2 regions of the Arthrobacter sp. Marseille-P9274 genome follow, and region 1 is predicted to be linked to the other one. Evidence: riboswitches for the same ligand, from Rfam matches in the RefSeq annotation. Region 1 holds a riboswitch; the other holds the start of a gene.
What was found. Region 1 has a riboswitch for glycine ahead of gcvP (aminomethyl-transferring glycine dehydrogenase). Riboswitches for the same ligand answer to the same signal wherever they lie in the genome.
Positions count from the first base shown of each region.

Region 2: linked by a shared signal. The riboswitch ahead of cycA (D-serine/D-alanine/glycine transporter) and the one ahead of gcvP (aminomethyl-transferring glycine dehydrogenase) in region 1 are both predicted to bind glycine.

Region 1 covers NZ_CAMPOV010000005.1:60,462-68,805, reverse strand. The annotation lists gene OC550_RS21365 (L-serine ammonia-lyase) at 1-320, opposite strand, end outside; gene glyA (serine hydroxymethyltransferase) at 330-1,655, opposite strand; gene gcvH (glycine cleavage system protein GcvH) at 1,652-2,032, opposite strand; gene gcvT (glycine cleavage system aminomethyltransferase GcvT) at 2,154-3,290, opposite strand; gene gcvP (aminomethyl-transferring glycine dehydrogenase) at 3,312-6,185, opposite strand; glycine riboswitch at 6,339-6,437, opposite strand; gene cycA (D-serine/D-alanine/glycine transporter) at 6,581-8,038, opposite strand.
Region 2 covers NZ_CAMPOV010000002.1:452,278-460,621, reverse strand. The annotation lists gene OC550_RS15315 (DUF808 domain-containing protein) at 518-1,540, shown strand; gene OC550_RS15310 (DUF1524 domain-containing protein) at 1,757-2,599, shown strand; gene OC550_RS15305 (hypothetical protein) at 2,659-3,612, shown strand; glycine riboswitch at 3,744-3,841, shown strand; gene cycA (D-serine/D-alanine/glycine transporter) at 3,999-5,477, shown strand; gene ppsA (phosphoenolpyruvate synthase) at 5,535-7,943, shown strand; gene OC550_RS15290 (pyruvate, water dikinase regulatory protein) at 7,944-8,344, shown strand, end outside.

The DNA of each region.
Region 1 (8,344 bases):
GCAGCACCGCTGACCTGGGAGCAGAGCTGCAGCCTGCCGGATTCCGCCATGTCAGCCAGGCGCGAATCGACCTCGTCGGGAAGGATCAGCTCCGGATGGAAGCCTTCCAGTCCCAGCATGACTGCCGTGAAGGTGCCGTGCCCGCGGCCGGTGGCGGCGAGCGAACCGTAGAGGTCCACCCGCAGCCCGGCCACCCGGTCGAGGACTCCGGTCGAAACCAGCTCCTCGGCGAAGACGGCGGCGGCCCGCATCGGACCCACAGTGTGCGAACTGGAGGGGCCGATGCCGACAGTGAAGAGATCGAATACGCCTACAGCCATGATGGCCTCCTAGTGCCCTTCGGTTTCCTTGGAGACCGGAGCGACGTCCGGGTACAAGGGATGTGCTTCCGCCAGGGCGTCAACCCGGGCCTTCAGGCCCGAGAGGTCCGCATCCGGACCGGCGATGAGCGCCTCGGCGATGATGTCGGCGACCTCGCGGAACGCCTCCTCGCTGAACCCACGGGTAGCCAGCGCCGGGGTGCCGATCCGCAGGCCCGAGGTCACCATCGGCGGCCGCGGGTCGAACGGGACGGCGTTGCGGTTGACGGTGATGTCGATCGCGGCGAGCAGATCCTCCGCCTGCTGCCCGTCCAGCTCGGAGTTGCGCAGGTCCACCAGGACCAGGTGCACGTCCGTGCCGCCGGTCAGGACGGTGACGCCCTTCGCGGCCACGTCCGGCTGCGACAGGCGCTCGGCGAGGGCCTTCGAACCGGCCAGGGTGCGGCGCTGGCGCTCGGCGAATTCCTCCGATGCGGCAATCTTGAACGCCACCGCCTTGCCCGCGATGACGTGCTCAAGCGGGCCGCCCTGCTGGCCCGGGAACACCGCCGAGTTGATCTTCTTGGCGATGTCCGCCTCGTTGGTCAGGATGATGCCGCCGCGCGGACCCGCGAGGGTCTTGTGCGTGGTGGACGTGACCACGTGGGCGTGCGGGACCGGCGACGGGTGCAGCCCGGTGGCGACCAGTCCGGCGAAGTGCGCCATGTCCACCATGAGGTAAGCGCCCACGGAATCGGCGATCCGGCGGAACTCGGCGAAGTCCAGCTGCCGCGGGTAGGCGGACCAGCCTGCGACGATCAGCTGCGGCTTGTGCTCCTGCGCCAGGCGCTCGACCTCGGCCATGTCGATCAGGTAGTCCTGCTCGGAGACACCGTAGGCCACGACGTTGTAGAGCTTGCCGGAGAAGTTGATCTTCATCCCGTGCGTCAGGTGGCCGCCGTGCGCCAGGTTCAGGCCCAGGATGGTATCGCCGGGCTTGATCAGCGCGTGCATGACGGAGGCGTTGGCTTGCGCGCCGGAGTGCGGCTGGACGTTGGCGAAACCGGCTCCGAAGAGCGCCTTCACCCGGTCGATCGCCAGCTGCTCGATGACATCCACGTATTCGCAGCCGCCGTAGTAGCGGCGGCCCGGGTAGCCCTCGGCGTACTTGTTGGTGACGACCGAGCCCTGCGCCTGCATCACGGCGACGGCGGTGTGGTTCTCCGAGGCGATCATTTCCAGGCCGCCCTGCTGGCGGCGCAGCTCGTTGTCGATCTGGGCGGCGATCTCCGGATCGAGGGCGCCCAGGTCAGCGTTCAGGCTGGCGCTGGTGACCGCCGTGAGTGCCTGCGTCATGCGACCTCACCGCCGTTTGCCGAAGCGTACTCGTCGGCGGAGAGCAGCGGGCCCTCTTCGGAGACCTCGACGGTGAAGAGCCAGCCCTCGCCGTACGGGTCGGAGTTCAGCAGGGCCGGGTCGTCGATGGCGGCCTGGTTGACCTCGACCACGGTTCCGGTCACCGGAGCGTAGAGGTCGGAGACGGACTTGGTCGACTCGACCTCGCCACAGGTCTCGCCCGCGCTGACGGCGGAGCCGGCCTCTGGCAGGTCAACGTAGACGACGTCGCCCAGCGCGTCGGCCGCGATCTGGGAGATGCCGACCTTAACGGGGCTGGCGCCGTCTACCCACTCGTGCTCGGCGGAGTAGCGCAGGCTGGACAGGACTTTGCTCATTGGGAGGAACCCTTTCAAACAGAAGGTGATGGAAAACGGGTGGCACCGGACGGGACCCGGCAACAAGGCTACGCGTCGGCGTTCAGCCTTGTTGCCGGATCCTGAGCCGCCGGTGGTTTTGTTACTTTTCGCGCTTGTAGAAGGGCAGGCCGACGACCTCGAAGGGCTCTGCCTTTCCACGCAGGTCGATGTCCAGCTTGGTGCCCGGCTCGGCGAACTCGGCGTCCACGTACGCCAGGGCAACCGGGTAGCCGAGGGTCGGGCTCGGCTGGCCGGAGGTAACCTCGCCGACCGTCTTGCCGTCCTTCAGCACCGGGTAGTGGGCGCGTCCCGCGCGGCGGCCGAGGCCCTTGAGCCCGACAAGCTTGCGTGCAGAGCCCTTCTCCTTCTGGGCTACCAGCGCCGCGCGGCCGACGAATTCGCCTTCCTTCTTCAGCGCGACGACGGGGCCGAGGCCTGCATCGTACGGGCTGAACTCGAGGGAGAGCTCGTTGCCGTACAGCGGCATTCCGGCCTCGAGGCGGAGGGAGTCGCGGCAGGCGAGGCCGGCCGGAACCAGGCCGTGCTCCTTGCCGGCTTCCAGCAGCGCGGTCCACAGCGCGGCGGCCTGCTCGTTCGGCACGTAGATCTCGAAGCCGTCCTCGCCGGTGTAACCGGTGCGGGCCAGCAGCAGCTTGGCCGGGGCGCCGCCCACGGTGAAGGTGACGTCCTCCGCGGCGTAGTACTTCATGTCGCTGACGACGCCGGCCTCGGCGGCCGGGACCAGCTTGTGCAGGATGTCCACCGAGTCCGGACCCTGGACAGCCACCAGGGAGGTGGCGGCCGTGGCGTTCTCCACGGTGACGTCGAAGTCCTTGGCCCGCTCGGCCATCGCCTCGAAGACCGCGTCCGCGTTGCCTGCGTTCGGCACCACGAGGTAGCGGTCGTCACCGCGCCGGTAGCTGATCAGGTCGTCGATGATACCGCCGTCCTGGTTGCAGATCAGCGAGTACTTGGCCTTGCCGACGGCGATCGCCGACAGCTTGCCCACCAGGGCGTAGTCGAGGAACTTCGCTGCGTCCGGGCCGGTGACCCATAGCTCGCCCATATGGGAGAGGTCGAACAGCCCGGCCGTCTTGCGGACGGCGTGGTGCTCGGCCAGTTCGCTGCTGTACTTCAGCGGCATCTGCCAGCCGCCGAAGTCCGTGAAGGACGCGCCGAGCTTCTGGTGCTCTTCGTACAGTGCGGTATAGCGCTGCGTGGTGGTTTCAGCATTCATGGTCTCTACGGAACCTTTTCGTTAGTTGGCCGACTCGGCGAATTCTTCGATGGGCGGGCAGGAACAGATCAGGTTCCGGTCTCCGGCCGCGCCGTCGATGCGGCCGACCGGAGCGAAGTACTTGTCCACCTTCAGGTTCGGCAGCGGGAACACGGCCTGCTCGCGGGAGTACTTGCGGTCCCAGTCGCTGCTGACCACGGCGGCCGCGGTGTGCGGGGACAGCCGCAGCGGGCTCTCCTCGACACCGAAGTCACCCTTGATGACCTGCTCGATTTCGCCGCGGATAGCGATCATGGCCTCGATGAAGCGCTCGATCTCGGCCAGGTCCTCGGACTCGGTCGGCTCCACCATCAGCGTGCCCGCCACCGGGAAGGCCAGCGTCGGGGCATGGAAGCCGTAGTCGATCAGGCGCTTGGCCACGTCCTCGGCGGTGACGCCGGACTTGGAGGTGAGCTCGCGCAGATCCAGGATGCACTCGTGGGCGACCAGGCCCTTATTGCCGGTGTAGAGCACCGGGAAGTGCTCGTTCAGGCGGGACGCGATGTAGTTCGCGGCCAGCAGCGCCGTCTTGGTGGCGTTGGTCAGGCCCTCTCCGCCCATCATGGCCACGTAGGCCCACGAGATCTGCAGCACGCCCGCGGAGCCGTACTTCGAGGCCGAAACCGGGACGCCCTTGCCTTCGTGCTCGGCCAGCGCCGCATTGCCGGGCAGGAACGGCACCAGGTGCTCCGCCACTGCGACCGGGCCGACGCCGGGGCCGCCGCCGCCGTGCGGGATGCAGAAGGTCTTGTGCAGGTTCAGGTGGGAGACGTCCCCGCCGAACTTGCCGGGCTGGGCGAGGCCGACCAGCGCATTCAGGTTGGCGCCGTCGATGTAGACCTGCCCGCCTGCCGCGTGCACGGCATCGCAGACCTGGCGGACGTCGGCGTCGTACACGCCGTGCGTGGACGGGTAGGTGATCATGATGGCAGCCAGGTTGTCCTTGTGCTGCTCGATCTTGGCGTCGAGGTCCGCGTGGTCGATCGTGCCGTCGGAAGCCGTCGCGACGACAACGACCTTCATGCCGGCCAGCACTGCCGAGGCAGCGTTGGTGCCGTGCGCGGAGGCCGGGATCAGGCAGATGTTGCGCTGCTCGTTGCCCTGGGACAGGTGGTACCGGCGGATGGCCAGCAGGCCGGCGTACTCGCCCTGCGAACCGGCGTTCGGCTGGATGGACACGCCGGCATAGCCGGTGATCGCGGACAGCCGCGCCTCCAGGTCCTCGATCAGCTCGCGCCAGCCCTGGGTCTGGTGGTCCGGGGCGAAGGGGTGGATGGTGGCGAACTCCGGCCACGTCATGGATTCCATCTCGGCCGTGGCGTTGAGCTTCATGGTGCAGGAGCCCAGCGGAATCATGGTGCGGTCCAGCGCCAGGTCGCGGTCGGAGAGGCGGCGCAGGTAGCGCAGCATCTGGGTTTCCGAACGGTGGCTGTGGAAGACCGGGTGGTTCAGGTAGGACGAGGTCCGCTGCACGGACGCATCCAACTCGAAGCCCAGGCCGGAGCCGGCCGCGGCGGCGATGCGCTCGGCGGCGCCGTCCACGCCGAAGGACTCGGCCACGGCAGCCAGGTGCTCCGCCGTCGTCGATTCACCGGTGGAAATGCCCACGTGGTCCCCGTCGATGACCCGCAGGTTGATGCCCTTGGCCTCCGCCGCGGCGATGACCTCGGCAGCCTTGCCCGGAACCTTGACGGTGAGGGTGTCGAAGAACTGCTCGGCGGCGAGTTCCAGTCCGGCGTCGCGCAGCACGGTGGCGAGCGTGCGGGCCTGCGCGTTGGCGCGCTGGGCGATGGCCTTGAGCCCCTCGGGACCGTGGTAGACGGCGTACATGCCGGACACGATGGCCAGCAGTGCCTGCGCGGTGCAGATGTTGGAGGTGGCCTTCTCGCGGCGGATGTGCTGCTCGCGGGTCTGCAGGGCCAGGCGGTAGGCCGGGCGTCCGGCGGAGTCCTTGGAAACGCCGACCAGGCGTCCGGGCAGCTGGCGCTCCAGGCCCTTGTGCACGGCCATGTACGCGGCGTGCGGGCCGCCGTAGAACAGCGGCACGCCGAAGCGCTGCGAATTGCCGACGGCGATGTCCGCGCCCTGCTCGCCGGGAGGCGTAATCAGGGTCAGCGCCAGCAGGTCGGCGGCGACGGTGACCATGGCGCCGCGTTCCTTCGCTTCGGCGATCACCTGGGTGTGGTCGGCCACGCGGCCGGAGACGCCCGGCTGCTGGAGCACGATGCCGGACAGGTCGCCCTCGGGCAGGCCGGCGGTCAGGTCGGCGACCTCGACCTCGAAGCCGAGTGCCTCGGCGCGGCCCTTGACGACGGCGATCGTCTGCGGCAGCAGGTCGGCGTCCAGGACGGTCTTGCCGTCGGCGTGCTTCTTGTTGCCGCGGCGCATGAGCAGCACGGCCTCGGCGACGGCGGTGGCTTCGTCCAGCAAGGAGGCGTTGGCGATGGCCAGGCCGGTCAGGTCCTCGACCATGGTCTGGAAGTTCAGCAGCGCTTCGAGCCGGCCCTGGGAGATTTCCGGCTGGTACGGCGTGTACGCGGTGTACCAGGCAGGGGATTCGACGACGTTGCGGCGGATGACCGGCGGCGTGATCGTGTCGTAGTAGCCCTGGCCGATCATTTGGACCGCCGTGATGTTCTTGGCTGCCAGTGCGCGCAGGTCGGCCAGCACCTCGGCTTCGCTACGGGCCGCCGGCAGGTCCAGCGGGGCCTGCTGGCGGATGTCGGCGGGAACTGCCGTGTCAACCAACTCGTCGAGGCTGGCGTAGCCAACCTGCTTGAGCATCGTCTCGGCGTCGCTGCTGCGCGGGCCGATATGGCGCTCGGCAAAAGGGGCGATGGTGGGTTGAACCGTCATGAAGGAACTCCGTTAATTGGGCTGGCATGCGTGGCACGCCATGTGGATCGGGTCCCTCCCCACTCTGTATTGGACCTGAGAGATTCCGCGGAACGAATCCGCTTGCACCGTCGGTGAGCCGGTTTCATGTGTCCGGCTGCTTTCCAGAGTTGCCTCTCCGCGGCGGTACAGGTGCCTGAGAGATTCCTGGGGAGGTATTGCTCCTACGGCGCCTGCTGACTAGCACCAGCAGGACTCTCCCGCCGCATGTCGAAGGCATGATTCAGTTATTGTCGATGTGAGCATCGTAACCGTTCCGGACCGGCCTCCACAAGAAGGTCGCCGCCCGGTGACAGCCCGTTCAGGGCAGGCCGCCGCGGGGTCTCCGCGGCGGCCTGCCGGACCGACGTGCGGGGTCAGTGCACGTCTGCGGGGCTTTCCTGCTGCGCCTCTTGCTCGCGCAGCTGGGCCCGGAACATCTCCGCCCGTGCCATGTGCACCGGACGCCGGCGCAGGATGGCCCAGGCGACGCCGAGGACGACGAACCAGAGCGGGGTCACCAGCAGCGCGGTGAGCGTGTCCGGCTGCGTGGTCAGGGCCCAGAGGACGAAGGCGAAGAACGCGAACACCACCCAGACCATCGCGATGCCGCCGGGCATCTTGAACTTGGACTCATTGTGCAGCTGCGCCCGGCGCTTCCGGAAGGCGAGGTAGCTGGCCAGGATGATGGACCAGACGAACATGAAGCAGACCGCGGAGACCGTGGTAACCATTTCGAACGCCAGGGCGATGCTGTCGCCCGCGTAGAGGAGGACGACGCCGGCGAGCAGCAGGACGCAGGACAGGAACAGTGCGTTCTGCGGAACCTTGCGCGAGGAGAGCTTGCCGAGGGTGGTCGGAGCGTCGCCTTCCTGGGCGAGGCCGAACACCATGCGGGAGGTCGAGTAGACGCCGGAGTTGGCCGAGGACATTGCCGAGGTCAGCACCACGAGGTTGACGATGGTGGCGGCCATCCCGAGTCCTGCCAGCGAGAACATGCCGATGAAGGGGCTGTGCCCGGCCTGGAACTCGGTCCACGGGGTGACGGCCATCAGGATGACCAGGGCGCCTACGTAGAAGAGCAGCACGCGGACGGGGATGGAGTTGATGGCCTTGGGAAGGTTCTTCTCCGGATCCTTGGCTTCCGCCGCCGTCGTACCCACCAGTTCGATGCCCACGAAGGCGAAGACTGCGATCTGGAAGCCCGCCACGAAGCCCATGAACTCCTGCGGGAAGAAGCCGCCGTGGCTCCACAGGTTGCTGAAGGAGGCCGGGCCGGCATCGGACTCGAAACCGGTGAAGATCATGACCAGGCCGGTGACGATCAGCGCCACGATGGCGACGATCTTGATCAGGGCGAACCAGAACTCGGTCTCGCCGAACGCCTTGACGGTGGCCAGGTTCAGCAACAGCAGGACGGCCACGGTGAACACGCCCGGGATCCAGAGCTGGATGCCCGGCACCAATTCATTGGCGTAGCCGGCGATGGCGATGACGTCCGCGATGCCGGTGACGACCCAGCAGAACCAGTAGGTCCAGCCGGTGAAGAACCCGGCCCAGGGACCGAGGAGGTCGCCGGCGAAGTCACTGAAGGACTTGTAGTTGAGGTTGCTCAGCAGCAGCTCGCCCATCGCCCGCATGACGAAGAACAGCATGAAGCCGATGATCATGTAGACGAAGATTACGGACGGACCCGCAACGGAGATCGTCTTGCCCGAACCCATGAACAGGCCGGTGCCGATCGCACCTCCGATGGCGATCAGCTGGATGTGCCTGTTGCTGAGCTGGCGCTCCAGATGGGGCGCCTTCTCAGTCGAGACGGCATCAGTTTTCACGTACAGCTCCTTGATTTGACAGGGTTTCGTTCCTCTTGGGCACGATGCAGGACAGCCGGATGTCAGCCGAAAGCCCAGCCCTTGTCCGCGCGGAAATAGAGGTCGGCAGTGGTCCAGTCAGGGGGCCAGGGCCGGATGGAGGGGGTAGGCGCAGCTGCGCCTTGGTTGGGGGGCGTTGGCGCTCTCGCTCGGGATCGCCATCAGGAACTCCATCACGTCAGGTGGCGCAGGTACGCCACGTTGATTCGGGTTCCTCCCCACTCTGTATGGAACCTGAGAGATTCGGGGTGCTGCATCGCTGCATGC
Region 2 (8,344 bases), on a different contig from region 1:
GTCCTTGATGCGGGAGAACTGGACTTCGATGTGGATGTTTTCTTCGGCTGACGCCCTCTCAGCGACCCGATCTTCAGGCGTTTCCGGGCAAGGTCGGCGAGGGGCAGCTCTCGCAGCTGGTTGTCACTCATGGCCCTGACCTCGGCGAGGACTTTCCTCTGCCGTCCCCGGATCCACGCCATCCCTGCAAAGGTGATGAGGAGTGCCGCTGCGGTCAGCAGGGTCGGCATGATCGTCAAAAGTTGTTCCATCGGTGGTCCTTACCTGTTCGAGCGGGTGTCCGGAACATTTCCGGTGTTATCCGCGGGCTTTCCTGAAGTCGAATTCAGCCATGGCCGGTGGGCCGGATTTCGGCTCAGCCAGCGGCAGTTGCGACCACCCGGCGTCCTCCGGATCGTGGCTCCAACTCCGCGCCGGCTGCCCGCCTGAGCCGGTCGCCAACTTATACTCGAAGCATGCCGATCACACGTGCCAGCCGCGCCCAGCAGTCCGCCGTCGAGCAGTTCGGGGGAGACCTGTGAGCGGCGGTCTCGTCGCCCTGCTCGACGACGTCGCAGCCCTGGCCCGCATCGCGGCCGCCTCGGTAGACGACGTCGCCGCCGGAGCGGCCAAGGCCGGGACGAAGGCCGCGGGCGTGGTGATCGACGACGCCGCCGTCACGCCGCAGTACGTGTCCGGGACGGACCCGTCCCGCGAACTGCCGATGATCAAGAAGATCTTCTGGGGCTCGCTGCGGAACAAGCTCTTGATCATCCTTCCGGCGCTGCTGCTCATCAGCGCTTTCATTCCGGCGGTCATCCCGTTCATCCTGATGCTGGGCGGCACCTACCTCTGTTACGAAGGTGCCGAGAAGGTCTGGCACAGGCTCCGCGGGCACCACGGTGGCGAAGAGGCTCCGGCCGTTGAGCGGGGCCGGGCTGCGGAGGGCAAGGTCGTCAAGGGTGCGATCACGACCGACTTCATCCTGTCCTGCGAGATCATGGTCATCTCCATGAACGAGGTGGCCGACCAGTCCCTGTTGGTCCGGGCGGTCATCCTGGTCGTCGTGGCGATCGCGATCACGGTGCTCGTGTACGGCGCCGTCGCGCTCATCGTCAAGATGGACGACATCGGCGTGCACCTGACTACCAAGGACTCCGCGGGCTCGCAGCGCTTTGGCCGGCTGCTCGTCAAGGGCATGCCTGCCGTGCTGGGTGCGATCACCTTCGTTGGGACAATCGCCATGCTGTGGGTCGGCGGCCACATCATGCTCCAGGGGGCGCACGACCTCGGCTGGCATGCGCCGTACGACCTGGTCCACGTCCTCGAGGCCCCCTTCGCAGCAATCCCGGTGGCCGGCGGCGCCTTGGCATGGCTGGTGAACACCTTGTGCTCGGCCATCCTGGGACTCGTCTGGGGCCTCGTCGTTATGGCCGTCCTGCACCCGCTGCTGAAGGTGCTGCCTTTCGGTAAGAAGAAGGGTGGGCACGACGAGGGCGACGTACGCGCCGCTGCCGCTGGTCACCATCCGCCGGAGCGAGACTCCGATCCCGCCCCCTAGCAGGTTGTCCGTGACCGGCCGCGCCGGTTACGCGCCTTTGTGGCTCATTGGATCCTGCGGCTTTAAGGTGCGCACACCGCCGGCGCCCATCTCCGTCCGGGGCTGTCAGCGCGGACTCCCAGACGTCCGTGCAGAGCGAGCCTGCCCCGCGTTCGGGCGACGGGATCATAGGCTGGAGGATGGGATCCGCCGGGTCTCCCCGTACACCGAAGGATCATGCAGACTTTCCGCCGTCGTGCCCTCTCCCTGACCACTGCCTTCCTCGCAGCCGCATCGCTGGCGGCCTGTACTCCGGGCTACGACGCCCAAGTGCCGGCGGCGGCCGGGGCGGCCGAGGCCGGTACCGCGCTGGAGCAGCTCGCGACGATCCCGGTCAAGGGCCGCGCCCCGAAGACCGGATACTCGCGTGAGCAGTTCGGCGAGGGGTGGCTGGATCCGGACCACAATGGCTGCGACGCCCGGAATGATGTTCTCGCCCGCGACTTGGCCAACGAGACTTTCAAGCCCGGCACCAAGGACTGCGTCGTCCTGACCGGCACCCTTGCCGATCCGTACACCGGCAAGACGATCGACTTTGTCCGCGGCAACAAGACCAGCACCCTGGTCCAGATCGACCACGTCGTCGCCCTCTCGGATGCGTGGCAGAAGGGCGCCCGGAAGCTCTCCTCCGGACAACGCGAAGCGTTCGCCAACGATCCGCTGAACCTGAGGGCCGCCGACGGTCCCACGAACGGCGCCAAGGGCGACGGCGACGCTGCGACCTGGCTGCCGCCGAACAAGGGCTTCCGCTGCGAGTACGTTGCCCTGCAGACCGCGGTGAAAGCCAAGTACGGTCTCTGGATGACCCGGGCCGAGTACGACGCCATCAAGAAGGTCCTAACCTCATCCTGCGCGGACCAACGGGTCCCGGCCGATGGCGGCGGAGTGACCCTCCCAGCCATCGAGTACAAGAACTGCGCCGAGGTGAAGGCCCGCGGCGCAGCGCCCATCCGGGTGGGCGACCCCGGCTGGAGCACCAAGTTCGACGGCAACGGCGACGGGGTCGGCTGCGAGGGCTGACCAGTCCGGGCCTGCTTCTTTCCGTCGTGGCAGGCGCCAGCGGGAGTAGGGTGTTACGCATGAATGACCCGGAGAGGCCCATCGCGGCGTCGATCCACATCGCCATAGACGTGGACATCACCGACCCGGGGGAGCTGCGGAGCTACGCCGTCGTCAAAGCCGAAACACCCGAACACGTGGCTCTGGCCTCGACTGACCTGTTCGCCGCCCTCGCCGTTGCCATGGATCCGCTGGCCATCGCGGCGGATGTCCCGGGCATCCGGATCCTGCGCGGCAAGGTCGAGCCGGCGGAGGGCCACGGGGTGGCGGACTCCGTTATGCCCCATGCCGCCGGGGCAGAGGGCGGGCGGGAGCCGGCGGACACCGGAATCAGCGGCAACGCCGTGGCCACCTTGCTGGAAGCCGCGGGCCGGGCTGGCGGGATCGCTCTCGAGCGGCTCGGCTACGATGCCGCGGCGCCCGAGGCGGAGCGCGAGCTGTCGCGGCACCGGGCCCGGGTGCTGGCCGGGTTGCTCTGGCATGCGGGCGCCGGCATGATCGACGAGCTGTTCAACGACATAGACCTGCTCAGGGGCCGGGAACCGACGGCCAGGGACATTGACGAGACCTACGTCCTCGGCAACCTGCCGCCGCAGTACGCGCACCACTACGACGCACGTTTCGCGGCCCGGTTCCTCACCGTCTGCACCGACCTCACGATGAACCTGGCCGCCGGCTGGAAGGAACCGTCCTGCGTGGCCCAGGAGCTCGGGCTGCGCTGCCTTCTCGCCGAGGCGGAATTCCTGGCCGACGAACTGGAGCTCGAGGCCGACCTGCCGCCGGACTGGGTGGCCGGGCTCGAACACTTCTTCCTGCGTTTCGCCGACTCCATGATGCTTTTCGACCCGGCCATGGACGGCTTCGAAAATGATCCGGAGGCCAGCCCCGAAGGGGCTCCGTCGATGAAGTTCGAGGACTGGTTCAGGCCTTTCGGGCCAGGTCACCACGTGCCGCCGTTCGCCGAACGGGGCTGACAGCTTTGCACGGCGGGCCGCCGGACTCTGTTTCCGGAATATGACGCCCTTCACGCAACCGGCTTGCGGGAGGCCGGGCCGCACTCTACTCTGAGTTGTGATCCCAGTCACCCATAAGTCAATAATGCTTACGATCTGCGGCGGGAGAGTCCTGCCGGTACATTCGGCAGGCGCCGTAGGAGCAAACCCTCCCCGGGAATCTCTCAGGCCCATGTACCGCCGCGGCTAGGCAACTCTGGAAAGCAGCCAGGCGGCAGCCTGTCTCACCGACGGTGCAAGCGGCTCCTGCGCAAGCAGGGGGCGCGGAATCTCTCAGGTCCAATACAGAGTGGGGAGGAACCTAATCAACGTGGTGCGCCCGTGCCACTTGAACCATGGAGTTCCTCATGACTACGCCACATGCATCCACCACGACAGGCGAGCCGCCGCATCTCGCGCGGCAGTTATCCAACCGGCACATCCAGCTGATCGCGATCGGCGGTGCGATCGGCACCGGCCTGTTCATGGGCTCGGGGAAGACCATTTCGGCGGCCGGCCCCTCCGTGATCTTCGTTTACATGATCATCGGCTTCATGCTGTTCTTCGTCATGCGGGCGATGGGCGAGCTGCTGCTGAGCAACCTCCACTACAAGTCCTTTAGCGATTTCGCCGCTGACCTGCTCGGTCCCTGGGCCGGGTTCTTCACCGGCTGGACCTACTGGTTCTGCTGGGTCGTCACCGGCATCGCGGACGTCATCGCCATCGCCGGCTACGCCGACGAACTGATTCCGGGCATCCAACTCTGGATCCCGGGCATCTTCACCGTGGCCGTCCTGCTGCTGCTGAACCTGGCCACCGTCAGGGCCTTCGGCGAGACCGAGTTCTGGTTCGCCATGATCAAGATCGTCGCCATCGTGGCGCTGATCGTCACCGGCCTGATCATGATCTTCACCGGTTTCGAGTCCCCGGCCGGCCCGGCCGCCTTCAGCAACCTGTGGAGCCATGGCGGCTTCTTCCCGAACGAGTTCATGGGCTTCGTGGCGGGCTTCCAAATCGCGGTGTTCGCCTTCGTGGGCATCGAACTGGTGGGTACGACGGCGGCGGAAGCCAAGGACCCGGAGAAGAACCTTCCCAAGGCCATCAACTCCATCCCCATCCGTGTGCTCCTGTTCTACGTCGGCGCCTTGATCATCCTCATGTCCGTCACCCCGTGGACCGAGTTCGAGGCGGGCCGCAGCCCCTTTATCGGAATGTTCTCCCTGGCCGGACTCGGCATGGCCGCCACGATCATCAACCTCGTGGTGCTGACCTCGGCGATGTCCTCGGCCAACTCCGGCGTCTATTCGACCTCCCGCATGGTCTACGGCCTCGCGCAGGAAGGCGACGCTCCGACCGTCCTCGGCAAGCTCTCCTCGCGCAAGGTTCCGCAGAACGCACTGTTCGTGTCCTGCGTCCTGCTGCTCTCCGGCGTCGTCCTCCTCTACGCCGGCAAGGACATCGCCCTGGCGTTCGAAATGGTGACCACGGTCTCCGCGGTCTGCTTCATGTTCGTCTGGTCCATCATCCTGGCCAGCTACCTCGCCTTCCGGAAGCGCCGGGCGCGGCTGCATGACGAGTCCAAGTTCAAGATGCCCGGCGGCATCGCGATGGTCTGGGTGGTGTTCGCGTTCTTCGCCTTCGTCCTCTGGGCGCTGACCACGCAGCCGGACACGCTCACCGCGCTGCTGGTGACCCCGCTCTGGTTCGTCGTCCTCGGCATCGCCTGGCTCATGCTGCGCCGCCGCCCGGCGCACCTGGCGCGCTACGAGGCGTTCCAGGCCGACCTCGAGGCCGAAGCCAAGCTCGAGGCCGAGGCCCGCCGGGCCGCCGCAGCGGACGCCCAGTAGCCCGCCAAAGTTTTGTCCACACGTTTAGCGCTGTTTTCTCACAAGGAGCACCACACTATGACCGACGTTCTCTGGTTCACCGAACTTGGGCTGGCCGACCTTGAACAGGTCGGCGGCAAGAATGCCTCGCTCGGGGAATTGATCCGTAATTTGGCAACTGCCGGGGTCAGGGTCCCGGAGGGCTTTGCGACGACGGCGGACGCCTACCGGCGTTTCCTGCACGAGTCGGGCCTCGAAGCCAGCATCGCCGCGATCCTCGAAGACCTGGACAGCGACAACGTCACGGCACTGGCCAAGGCCGGCGCTGCTATCCGGGACCTGATCCGCCAGGCTCCGTTCCCCGCCGGGTTCGAGGAGGAGGTCCGCGGCGCCTACGCCGAGCTGACCGAGGGCCACGGCAACGAGTCGGAGGTTTCCTGGGCGGTGCGCTCCAGCGCCACGGCCGAGGACCTGCCGGATGCCTCCTTCGCGGGCCAGCAGGAGACCTTCCTGAACATCCGCGGCATCGACAACGTGCTGCTGGCCATCAAGGACGTCTTCGCGTCGCTCTACAACGACCGCGCCATCGCCTACCGGGTCCACCACGGTTTCACGCACTCCGAGGTCGCGCTCTCTGCCGGCATCCAGCGCATGGTCCGCTCCGACATCGGTGCCTCCGGTGTCATGTTCACCATGGACACCGAATCGGGCTTCACCGACGCCGTCTTCATTACGTCCTCCTACGGGCTGGGCGAAGCCGTGGTCCAGGGCGCGGTCAACCCGGACGAGTTCTACGTGCACAAGCCCACCCTCGCGGCGGGGCGGCCGGCGATCCTCAAGCGCGGACTGGGCGAGAAGGCCCTGCAGATGACGTACACCGAATCGCAGGAAATCGGCCGGACCGTTGATTTCGTGCCGGTGACCAGGGAACTGCGCGGCCGCTTCAGCCTCACGGATGCGGAGGTCGAGCAGCTGGCCCGTCACGCGATGTCCATCGAGGCCCACTACGGCCGCCCGATGGACATCGAGTGGGGCAAAGACGGCGTGGACGGGGAACTGTACATCCTGCAGGCGCGCCCCGAGACGGTCGAGTCGCGGAAGGCCAGCGGCACCCTTTCCCGCTTCGTCCTCAACGAACGCTCGAAGGTCCTGGCCGAAGGCCGCGCCATCGGCCAGCGCATCGGCGCCGGCCAGGTGCGCGTGCTGACCTCGATCGACCAGATGGCCTCCTTCGAGGAGGGCGACGTCCTGGTGGCGAACATGACGGACCCCGACTGGGAACCGATCATGAAGAAGGCCGCGGCCATCATCACCGACCGGGGCGGCCGCACCTGCCACGCCGCCATCATCGCCCGCGAGCTGGGCATCCCTGCGGTGGTCGGCACCGGGAACGCGTCCCGCGTGCTGGCCGATGGCACGCCCGTGACCGTCTCCTGCGCCGAAGGCGAGGCCGGGCGGGTCTACCAGGGGCTGCTCGACTACACGCTGCACGAGACCTCGCTGGACACGATGCCCGAGGCTCCGGTGAAGATCATGATGAATGTCGGCACTCCCGAACAGGCCTTCAGCTTCGCCCGGCTGCCGAATCACGGCGTCGGCCTGGCCCGGCTGGAATTCATCATCAACCGCCAGATCGGCATTCACCCCAACGCCCTGCTGGCCCTCGACGGCGAGATCGAGCGGCCCGCCGCGCTCTCGGACTACACGGTGCAGCAAATCCGCGAGCGGATCGCCGCCTACGACGGACCGCGCGACTTCTACGTCAAGCGGCTCGCCGAGGGCATCTCCACCATCGCGGCAGCCTTCGCCCCGGAGCCGGTGATCATCCGGCTCTCGGACTTCAAGTCCAACGAGTACGCGAACCTGCTCGGCGGACCGGCGTTCGAACCGACCGAAGAAAACCCGATGATCGGCTACCGGGGCGCCTCCCGGTACCTCTCGGACTCCTTCCGCCAGGCCTTCGAACTCGAGTGCGAGGCACTGAAGTTCGCTCGCAACGAGATGGGGCTCTCCAACATCAAGCTCATGGTCCCGTTCGTGCGCACCCTGGACGAGGCCAAGGGCGTGACCGAACTGCTGGCGGCCAACGGCCTGCGCCGCGGCGAAAACGGCCTCGAGATCGTCATGATGTGCGAGCTGCCGGCCAACGCCCTGCTGGCCAACGAGTTCCTGGACTACTTCGACGGCTTCTCCATCGGCTCCAACGACCTGACCCAGCTCACCCTGGGCCTGGACCGGGACTCGGCGCTCGTCGCCGGGGGGTTCGACGAGCGCAACCCGGCGGTCCTGAAGCTGCTGGAGATGGCGATCATTGCCTGCCGCGCCCGCGGCAAGTACGTGGGCATCTGCGGCCAGGGCCCCAGCGACCACCCGGACCTGGCGGAATGGCTGCTGGAGCGGGGCATTGACTCGGTCTCGCTCAACCCCGACGCTGTGACGGAGACCTGGCTGCGCCTGGCCAAGACCGGCAAACCGTCCGCGGTCTAAGTGTCCGACGCAACGCATGAGGAAACCGCGGGGGCCGGGCGCGGCCCCGCCCCCGTGGTCTTCTTCCTCTCGGACAGCACCGGCATCACCGCCGAGACCCTGGGCAACACCCTGCTGACCCAGTTTCCCGGCCACAGGTTCGAACGGCGGACCATCCCCTTCATCACCACGGCTGTGGAGGCTTGCCGCGTCATCGAGGTCATCAACGGCATCGCGTCCTCGGGCCCGCGCCCGATCGTCTTTTCGACCGCCGTCAACCGGGAGATCCGGGAGATCCTGGCGCAGAGCAAGGGGCACTTCCTGGACCTGTTCGGCACGCACATAGGCCGGCTGGAGGACGCGCTGCATGCCCCGGCCAGCGGCGAGCCGGGCAAGGCCCACGGCGTCGGCGACGCGATCCG